DNA from 3 places in the Escherichia fergusonii ATCC 35469 genome. Region 3 is predicted to be linked to each of the others. Evidence: predicted binding sites of a transcription regulator. Region 3 holds the regulator's gene; each other region holds the start of a gene.
What was found. The regulator LexA, encoded in region 3, represses DNA repair genes until DNA is damaged. The targets are predictions, from matches to a motif close to TNCTGTATGTACATACAGNA.

Region 1 (3,502 bases), 1.8 Mb from region 3:
CGTGCCGCACGACCAATGGTCTGGATCAACGAACGTTCAGAACGCAGGAAGCCTTCTTTGTCGGCGTCGAGGATCGCCACCAGCGAAACTTCCGGCATATCCAGACCTTCGCGCAGTAAGTTGATCCCTACCAGCACGTCGAACTCACCCAGACGCAAGTCGCGGATGATTTCCATGCGCTCGACGGTATCGATATCTGAGTGAAGATAACGTACACGCTCACCGTGTTCTTCGAGATATTCCGTAAGATCTTCCGCCATTCGCTTGGTCAGTGTTGTGACCAGCACGCGTTCGTTAATTGCCGCTCGCTGGCGAATCTCCGAAAGAAGATCATCAACCTGTGTTGCCACCGGTCGCACTTCGATAATCGGATCAAGCAATCCGGTTGGACGCACGACCTGATCCACCACATCACCACCGGATTTTTCCAGCTCGTAATTACCCGGCGTCGCCGAAACATAGATGGTTTGCGGCGCTAATGCTTCGAACTCTTCAAACTTCAGCGGACGGTTATCCAGCGCCGATGGCAGGCGGAAGCCGTACTCCACCAGTGTCTCTTTACGCGCCCGGTCACCGCGATACATGCCGCCAATTTGTGGAATGGTGACGTGAGATTCATCGACGACCAACAGCCCATCGGCAGGCAGGTAATCAAACAGTGTCGGCGGTGGCTCACCTGGTCCACGGCCGGAGAGGAAGCGCGAGTAGTTTTCAATCCCCGAGCAATATCCCAGTTCGTTCATCATCTCCAGATCAAACTGGGTACGCTGAGTCAGCCGCTGCTCTTCCAGCAGTTTGTTGTTCTCCAACAGCACTTTGCGTCTGGCGGCCAGTTCTTCTTTAATTTCTTCCATCGCCTGCACAATGCGCTCGCGCGGCGTAACGTAGTGCGTTTTCGGGTAGATGGTAAAACGTGGAATGGTGGAAACAATCTGCCCGGTTAGCGGATCAAATAACGACAATCGTTCCACTTCCTCGTCAAACAGTTCCACGCGAAGTGCAATGTCATCCGATTCTGCCGGGAAGATATCAATCACCTCGCCACGAACGCGGAAAGTACCGCGCTGGAATGCTTGATCATTCCGGGTGTATTGCAGCTCCGCCAGGCGGCGCAGGATCGCGCGCTGATCGATAATCATACCGACCGTAAGATGGAGCATCATCTTGAGATATAAATCAGGATCGCCCAGACCATAAATCGCGGAAACCGACGCCACCACAACCACATCACGCCGCTCCAGCATCGCTTTGGTGGCGGACAAACGCATCTGCTCGATATGTTCGTTTACCGAGGCATCTTTCTCAATGAAGGTGTCGGAACTCGGTACATAGGCTTCCGGCTGATAGTAGTCGTAGTAGGAGACGAAATACTCCACCGCGTTTTCCGGGAAGAACTCTTTCATTTCGCCGTACAGTTGGGCCGCCAGCGTTTTGTTGGGCGCAAGTACCATGGTTGGGCGCTGAAGGTCAGCAATGACATTGGCAATGGTGAAGGTTTTCCCGGAACCCGTCACGCCAAGTAACGTCTGGTGCGCCAGACCATCTTCCAGCCCCTCTTCGAGACGTCGAATCGCCTCGGGCTGATCGCCAGAAGGTTTAAAAGCGGAATTCAGTTTGAACGGTTTACTCATGAGTCGCTACCTGAAGGAGTTGGGCGGGCAGGTATGTAATTTTACTCGTCATGGTTAATAATGCCAGTAAAAAAGACTGGATAAAATTCCAGTAGCGCACAACAATATTTGTGTTACATCGCAGCCCTATGACATTTACCCAAGACTAATTTCATCTCTGGCAAGATATTATGCTAATTCACAATGGTTATCCCCAAAGCAAAGACTTTCTTAACATTTGTCAAGCCGATTGATGAAGGTTTTATGGCAGTCAGCGACTCTTTTCCTGGAGCCATTGCTTTTATCTAACCAACTGTAAATAAAACAATATTTTTTGGAGACGTCTTTCGCAGCAATTTAGCTGCAAGCCGCGTGTTCTCTCGCTTGCCTGACGTTTTCTAACTCTAATGCACATGGTTATCCACAGGAATGGTGGATAACTGCTTCCAGCCCATATGGCTTGCCGCCTGCACTATTCCCCCACAAATCTCATGTTGTGGGGGTAAAAAAAATTTCTCTGTTTTTTTCGATTTCAATTGCTTAAACAAACACCAGGAAATTACGCGATCCCGCTCGCAAATTGGTCAATTTTATTACTGGCTTAACAAGGCAAGATTTATGTACTTTCCGGTTGCCGCATTTTCTGGATTTTCTGCAAGCCAGGGAATTTCCCCCAGCAGCGGTGCGGGAATCATGCGGGTGAGCGTGGCCATATATTCAGCGTGACGTTTTCCTGGAGGCGTGACATCGTTCGCCACCCAACCCGCCAGAGTCAGTCCGGCGTGTTGTATTGCCTGTGCAGTCAACATCGCGTGATTAATACAGCCGAGTTTCACGCCAACTACCAGTATCACCGGCAGTTGTTCCTGTGTTACCCAATCTGCAAAAGTGAAAGTGTCAGAAAGCGGCGTAAACCAGCCGCCCGCGCCTTCCACTAACACCCAGTCAGCCTGTTGTTCAAGCGCGCGTAATCCAGCGCTCATTACCGATGATTCTATCGGCCTGCCCTCTAGCGCGCTAATGATGTGCGGCGAAGTGGGTTCTGCAAAGGTGTAAGGATTTACCATTACGTAATCCAGCAGCAGGCTGCTGTTGCGCTGTAACGCCAGCGCGTCGCTGTTGCGTAAGCCTTCCGCGTTCATTTCACTGCCTGAAGCCACCGGTTTATACCCTGCCGTCCGGTAGCCTGCGGCTTTTGCGGCCTGTAACAGGGCACCACTGGCGACGGTTTTCCCCACTTCGGTGTCCGTTCCGGTGACAAAATAACGTTTACTCACGAGCAATCACTCCCAAAAAAAGATGATACGTCAGAGGATATCGCCCCTGTTGTTGCGGCCAGGCCAGTTGCAATCGCTGCAACTGCGAACGCGTTAATATTCGCTGGTCACGCCCTTCATGAAGATGCGTTGCACCGATGCCTTTCAGCGAACGCATGGCACTGAGCGCATCATCAAACCAAAGCGTGATGGGCAGAATATGGTGTTGATAATTAACGCCGTTCAGCGACTGTTCGATTTCATCTGGCGGTAAAAAGCGATTAGCATGCGGGCGCTCGTCCACCGCCTGCCACGCCAGATGCAGTTCGGGTATCGATCCCTGCGCCAGCGTGGTAAACGCGACCATGCCTCCGGGGCGCACCACCCGATACAGCTCGTGGAGTGCCGTGGATAAATTACCGCACCACTGCACCGCGAGATTGCTCCATGTGAGATCGAACATCGCAGTCGCTAACGGCAGGGATTCGATATCTCCCGCCAGATAATGGTCTGCGGCATCCTTCTGGCGTGCCTGCTCAAGCATAAGTGGCGAAAGATCTAACGCCGTCACCCGCGCGTGACGTTCACGCCAGTGGCGGCTCATCCAGCCTGGTCCACAACCCGCGTCCAGCACGT
Region 2 (3,502 bases), on a different replicon from region 3:
CATCCTGCCATAGGCGTAAAATAACCAGCGCTGACGTGATTTAGCCCCGACGTAGCCCCACTGTTCGTCCATTTCCGCGCAGACAATGACGTCACTGCCCGGTTGTATGCGTGAGGTTACCGACTGCGGTCTGAGTTTTTTAAGTGACGTAAAATCGTGTTGAGGCCAACGCCCATAATGCGGGCGGTTGCCCGGCATCCAACGCCATTCATGGCCATATCAATGATTTTCTGGTGCGTACCGGGCTGAGAGGCGGTGTAAGTGAACTGTAGCTGCCATGTTTTACGGCAGTGAGAGCAGAGATAGCGCTGATGTCCGGCAGTACTTTTACCGTTACGCACCACGCCTTCAGTAGCTGAGCAGGAGGGACAACTGATGGAGATGGAAGCCACTGGAGCACCTCAAAGACACCATCGTACACTAAATCAGTAAGTTGGCACCATTATCCGGCAGGCGATCTGGATTATCGTCACGCTGTTAAATATGTCGCGGTAGGGATACCCGTTACCGGATACCCCCCGCACAGATCCCGGCGTGCGCGATTTACGCACCGGGCTCCTGCCTCGGGTGTCTGGCGGTGAACCGCTCCACAGGCCATGGATGAAGAACCCGAACCCTTGGTAGCCATGCGGCTGCCAGTTTGTTTGCTTTCGTCCAGGTCGTATCATCCTTCTGGCTCCTGCGCCTGAGCGCCCGGCGCCAGAGGTTTGTTACGTGTGTCCTGAACTTCTGCATGGTGGGGAAGTTGCCCGGTACCGAGTGATAGTTCAGGTATCCCTGAACCACTCTCCTGAGCCATTTTCCCTGTTCGGGGATTGAGTAATGCCAGCGCCTTCGCAGACCGTCTTTGATGGCTTTCAGAGTTGCCGTCATCCGATCCCGGCGGGTCTTTCGTATCAGCATGAACCTGCCGTTGCGATCTTTCCCGCTGATGTGCGTGAACCCGAGGAAGTTGAACGTTTCTGGTTTGCCTTTTCCCCTGATGGCACGGTTTTCGGCAGCGAAGCGGCCGAACTCCATCAGACGGGTTTTCTCCGGGTGAACCGTGAGTCCGAACTCCCTCAGTCTGCGCTGCATGGCTATACGGAAGCGCCGGGCATCGTATCGTTTGTCGAACCCGATGACGATGTCATCGGCGTATCTGACCATTACCACATTGCCTGTGGCATAGCGACGTCGCCACTGATGCGCCCACAGATCGAAGACGTAGTGGAGGTATATGTTTGCCAGCAGCGGTGAGATGACCGCACCCTGTGGGGTGCCTTCCTCCGTTGCTCGCCATTGACCCTCCTCCAACGTCCCGGCTGTGAGCCACTTACGTATGAGCCTGATTACGCTCCGGTCTCAGACCCCGCCGGGTCCATGTGGCACTCGCAGTATCGCACCCTATGATGTTGCCTTCCGTTAACAGTACAACGTCGGCACCCGGTAATTTAATATACATTTCGTGGCTCAATGGCTGGCCTGTCAACACCCCTGTCAACGCTTCGCCCCATACCTCGCGGTATGCAACGCATGACTCGGGGACCTTGTGGATTGCTGGTCCTTCAATGGTCGGGGACTTTCACCCCTTGATCTCTACCGGTCTCCCGGCGAACACTGTATGTATAACCAGTAAAATTAGAGTGTCAGGAGGAAAGATGAAACTACAACTTTTCAGCACCGGGAAAGAACTCCCGCCACAGGCCCATCCATTGTTTGCCGATCTGGCCAGCTGCGGTTTTCCCAGCCCTGCTGCTGACTATGTCGAGTCCGATCTGGATCTCCATGATTACTGCATACGGCATCCGAGCGCGACGTACTACCTGCGTGCCAGCGGAGACAGCATGGCCGACGGCAGTCTGTACAATGGCGATCTGCTGGTTGTGGACAGTGCTGAAAAGCCGCGGCACGGCGATATCGTTGTCGCCAGCATGCAGGGGGAGTTTACGGTGAAACGGCTTCTGCTGACGCCGCGACTGACGCTGCAGCCCATGAATGCCTCCTGGTCGCCGATTTATCCTGATCCCGACGAGCTGGATATCTTTGGCGTCGTCACGCATATCATCCACCGCCCGAGGGAGATGTACTGATGTTTGCCCTGGCCGATGTGAACAGCTTCTATGCCAGCTGTGAACGTGTTTTCCGCCCGGATTTGAAAGGAAAGCCGATAGTCGTCCTGAGCAACAACGACGGGAATGTAATCGCTCGCAGTGCCGAGGCGAAGCCCTGGATCAAAATGGGAACTCCGTGGTTTCAGATAAAAAACGAAAGATACCCGGAAAAAATATATGCGTTTTCAAGTAATTATGAACTTTACGCCTCGATATCGGCGCGCGTGATGAACTGCCTGGAGGAACTGGCCCCCAGGGTGGAACAGTATTCAATTGATGAGATGTTCCTCGACCTGACCAGCGTGGAGCACTGTATGGGGCTTGAGGACTTCGCCCGGCAGCTGCGTCAGCAGGTGTATGACTGTACCCGCCTGACCATTGGCGTGGGCGCCGGACCAACGAAAACCCTCGCAAAATCAGCCCAGTGGGCCTCAAAAGAGTGGAAACAGTTTCATGGCGTACTCGCTCTGACCAGGGGAAATCCGCAAAGGACGCGGAAACTGCTTTCACTGCAGCCGGTTGAAGAAATCTGGGGGGTGGGTAACCGTATTGCACGCAAGCTAAATGTGCTGGGCATAAAAACCGCGCTCGATCTGGCTCTGACGAACCCGGCCTTCATCCGCAAAAATTTTTCTGTCGTCCTTGAGCGAACGGTACGGGAACTGAACGGGGAAAGCTGCCTTTCGCTTGAGGAAGCCCCTCCGACGAAACAGCAAATTGTCTGCAGCCGCAGTTTTGGCGTGAAGATCACGGAGTACGAGTCACTCCGTCAGGCTATCTGTCAGCACGCAGAGCGGGCCTCTGAAAAACTGCGTAAAGAGCACCAGTATTGCCGGCATATTTCCGTTTTCATCAAAACGTCTCCGTTCGCCATTAAAGAGCCTTACTACGGCAACGTGGCTACGGAAAAACTTCTTACACCCACTCAGGACACCAGGGACATCATTGCAGCCGCTACAACGGCTCTGGAGCGTATCTGGAGGGATGGGCACCGGTATGCCAAAGCCGGAGTTATGCTGAATGACTTCACCGGCTCCGGAGTTTCGCAGCTGCAACTGTTCGACGAACGCCCGCCACGCCCTCACAGTGCTGAGCTGATGAGGGTTCTGGACGGGATCAACAACTCAGGGCTGGGTAAAGTATGGTTTGCGGGGCGGGGTATGGCCCCGGAATGGCAGATGAAACGGGAGATGCTTTCTCCTGCTTATACGACACGATGGTCAGATATTCCTGCAGCGAAACTGGCGTGAAACCATGGCGATTTCACCGTGAAATTCTCAACCTAAACTGCCTAATTACAATAAGTTAGATGTGAAATCGCCATGGCGAAATTATTGACTCAAATTTCTGTCAAGGACTTCGTTGATAGCCTTGTCCAGTTCATCCTGAATCACTTTTGACATACGGCT
Region 3 (3,502 bases):
TCTTTCACTTTACCTTTCAACTGTTTCCAGTTACCGCCGACTTCGTCTTTATTCATATTCAAGTCCTCATCGTTAGGTTGTGAATAGCGAGAGTGTCGCGTCCAACATCGCTATGTTTTCTGCTGAACGTGAGATTAAGTGTAGTCAGGAATCTGGAATCAGAATTATTTATCAGAATTTTTAACCATCACGTTTCTGCAAACCAAGTGCCATTACACCAGTGACGACGCCAGATATAAGCCAGAGAAAGCCCTCGCAGTGCCAAAAATACGGTTAATGCCAGCCACAAACCATGATTACCCAGCCACGGTAAGGTCAGTAACGTAAGCGCGAATCCTGCTGCTGCGACCGCCATACTATTGCGCATTTCGGCGGCGCGTGTTGCACCAATAAACATGCCATCCAGCAGATAACACCAGACCCCCACCAGCGGCAAAATGACTTGCCAGAAAAGATAATGATCGGCCAGTTGTTGGATCTGGGTTAACGAGGTCAGTAAGGCAATGATATGTTCACCCGCCAGCAAATAAATCACAGAAAACAGCAACGCTACGATCCCCGACTGGCGGCACGCTGCACGCCAGACCTCCAGTAGCTGGCTCCCGTCGCGTGCACCGTACGCCTGACCTGAATGCGCTTCAACCGCGTAGGCAAAACCATCCAGCGCATAGGCGGTAAAGGTGAGTAGCGTCATCAGGACCGCGTTGACGGCGATAATGTCACTTCCCAGTCGCGCGCCAAGAACCGTTATTGCGCCAAAACAGAGTTGTAACAATAACGAACGCAGCATGATATCGCGGTTAAGTGCCAGCAGGCGGCGGAAGTTGCCTCGCCAGGCTGTTTTCAGCATTTCACCGGAGATACCGCGTAGTTTGAGGATTTTACGCACCATTAGCAGACCAATCAGCAATGTTGCATATTCCGCAATAACCGTCGCCAGCGCCGCGCCCTGCACGTTCATATGAAGCCCCATCACCAGCCAGATATCGAGCACAATGTTGAGGATATTACCGACCACCAGCAGAACAACCGGCGCACGGGCATATTGCACGCCAAGTAACCAGCCAAGTAATACCAGATTAGCCAGTGATGCCGGAGCACTTAACCAACGGATTTCCAGAAAGCGTCGTGCCTGTTCCAGTACAGCCTCACTGCCACCGACAATATGTAAAGCAAGAGCGATTATCGGTGTGCGTAACAGAGCAATTAATGCTCCAGCCCCTAATGCCAGCAACAGCGGTTGCACCAGTGCTCGTGCTAAAGCCTGAGGATTTTTTGCACCATAAGCCTGGGCGGTAAGACCGGTGGTGCTCATACGCAAAAACAACAGCAACATAAAGAGAAAGCTGGTCGCCGTTGCCCCTACAGCCACACCGCCCAAATAAACCGGACTATCAAGATGACCAATAACTGCCGTATCGACCAGACCCAGTAACGGGACGGTGATATTGGAGAAGATCATGGGTAAGGCAAGATGCCAGAGTGCTTTATCAGATGAGGTAAGGAATGCCATGCAGACAAGCCTGATGAGAAGAAGTGAAAAACAGACCGCGATGCCTGATGCATCGCGGTATTAAAAGCTTGATTACAGCCAGTCGCCGTTGCGAATTACGCCTACAGCCAGACCTTCAATAGTGAAATTCTGTTGACGAAGATCGACAACAATAGGTTTGAATTCACTGTTTTCTGGCAGGAGTTCGACTTTGTTACCCTGTTTTTTCAAACGCTTAACGGTAACTTCGTCATCAATACGCGCCACAACGACCTGGCCATTACGTACGTCCTGTGTTTTATGTACTGCCAGCAGGTCGCCGTCCATAATACCAATGTCTTTCATCGACATGCCGCTAACGCGAAGTAAGAAGTCCGCATTGGGTTTAAAGAGAGAAGGATCGACCTGATAATGGCCTTCAATATGCTGTTGTGCCAGAAGTGGTTCACCAGCAGCTACACGCCCAACCAGCGGCAGCCCCTCTTCTTCTTCCTGCAACAGTCGGATACCACGCGAAGCACCAGAAACAATTTCAATGACACCTTTACGTGCCAGCGCCTTCAGATGTTCTTCAGCAGCGTTTGGGGAACGAAACCCCAAGCGCTGCGCAATTTCCGCACGCGTCGGTGGCATACCTGTCTGGCTGATGTGATCCCGAATGAGATCAAACACCTCTTGCTGCCTGACCGTTAACGCTTTCATTTCGCCCCCTGGGTGTATATACAGTTATGCTGTGAGTATATACAGCGAAAGGCGAATTTGGAATCACAAAATACACGATAAACGAGAGTTTTAGCGAAATCTGGAAGCATTATCGGAAATGCGACCACAACAGGATGCCCCAGGTTATCAGTGCGACGATAATAGAAAGTAAAACGGCGGCAGACCCCATATCTTTGGCTCGCCCGGAAAGTTCGTGATATTCAGAACCAATGCGGTCAACCACTGCTTCGATCGCACTGTTAAGGATTTCGACAATCATCACCAGCATTACTGAACCAATTAATAATACGCGGGTAATCGCATCGACATCCAGCCAGCAGGCGATGACCACGCCTAGCAATACAGCGACGCTCTCCTGGCGAAATGCTGCTTCATTAACCCATGCAGCACGAAAACCTTTCCAGGAATAGCCTGCTGCTTTGATAATCCGGGTGAATCCAGTGGTATTATTGGCCATTGAAAGAACCTTTTTGCTTTATTAGCGTCAATAAAAAAGAACTGTTTACCCGTGTAATTCGGGTGACAACAACGCGACGCGAAGGTTGAAGGGATACAACAGAATTTCAACCGACTTTCTGCTATCCTTGCGGCGCATTTGCATTATTAACCAGAGGCTTTACATCGTTTATGTCCGGCTGGCCACGAATTTACTACAAATTACTGAATTTACCATTAAGCATCCTGGTAAAAAGCAAGTCTATTCCGGCAGATCCTGCCCCGGAACTGGGGCTCGATACCTCTCGTCCAATTATGTACGTTTTACCGTACAACTCAAAAGCGGATTTGCTGACCCTACGTGCCCAGTGTCTGGCGCACGATCTCCCTGACCCGTTAGATCCACTGGAGATCGACGGTACGCTGCTGCCTCGCTATGTCTTTATTCACGGCGGTCCACGCGTGTTCACTTATTACACGCCAAAAGAAGAGTCGATCAAGCTGTTTCACGACTATCTCGACTTACACCGCAGTAACCCCAATCTCGACGTCCAGATGGTGCCAGTATCGGTAATGTTTGGTCGTTCACCAGGGCGTGAAAAAGGCGAAGTTAATCCACCATTGCGTATGCTCAACGGCGTGCAAAAATTCTTTGCTGTTCTGTGGTTAGGCCGTGACAGCTTTGTGCGTTTCTCGCCGTCCGTTTCTTTACGCCATATGGCGGATGAACACGGCACGGATAAAACTATTGCTCAGAAACTGGCACGTGTCGCGCGTATGCACTTCGCTCGTCAGCGACTTGCAGCAGTTGGCCCGCGCCTGCCTGCCCGTCAGGATCTGTTTAATAAACTG

Region 1: the regulator LexA is predicted to act here: its motif matches at 1,706-1,725, upstream of uvrB (excinuclease ABC subunit UvrB).
Region 2: the regulator LexA is predicted to act here: its motif matches at 1,598-1,617, upstream of umuD (translesion error-prone DNA polymerase V autoproteolytic subunit).

What each region holds. Positions count from the first base shown of each region.
Region 1 is NC_011740.1:2,389,444-2,392,945, forward strand. It holds gene uvrB (excinuclease ABC subunit UvrB) at 1-1,631, opposite strand, end outside; gene bioD (dethiobiotin synthase) at 2,204-2,887, opposite strand; gene bioC (malonyl-ACP O-methyltransferase BioC) at 2,880-3,502, opposite strand, start outside.
Region 2 is NC_011743.1:4,351-7,852, reverse strand. It holds one part of gene EFER_RS00045 (IS1-like element IS1X3 family transposase) at 1-143, opposite strand, end outside; one part of gene EFER_RS00045 (IS1-like element IS1X3 family transposase) at 143-392, opposite strand; partial or broken gene EFER_RS00035 (reverse transcriptase domain-containing protein) at 544-1,344, opposite strand; gene umuD (translesion error-prone DNA polymerase V autoproteolytic subunit) at 1,641-2,072, shown strand; gene EFER_RS00025 (Y-family DNA polymerase) at 2,072-3,343, shown strand; gene EFER_RS00020 (ParB family protein) at 3,425-3,502, opposite strand, start outside.
Region 3 is NC_011740.1:4,233,834-4,237,335, reverse strand. It holds gene EFER_RS20630 (CsbD family protein) at 1-56, opposite strand, end outside; gene dinF (MATE family efflux transporter DinF) at 188-1,513, opposite strand; gene lexA (transcriptional repressor LexA) at 1,586-2,194, opposite strand; gene EFER_RS20615 (diacylglycerol kinase) at 2,304-2,672, opposite strand; gene plsB (glycerol-3-phosphate 1-O-acyltransferase PlsB) at 2,843-3,502, shown strand, end outside.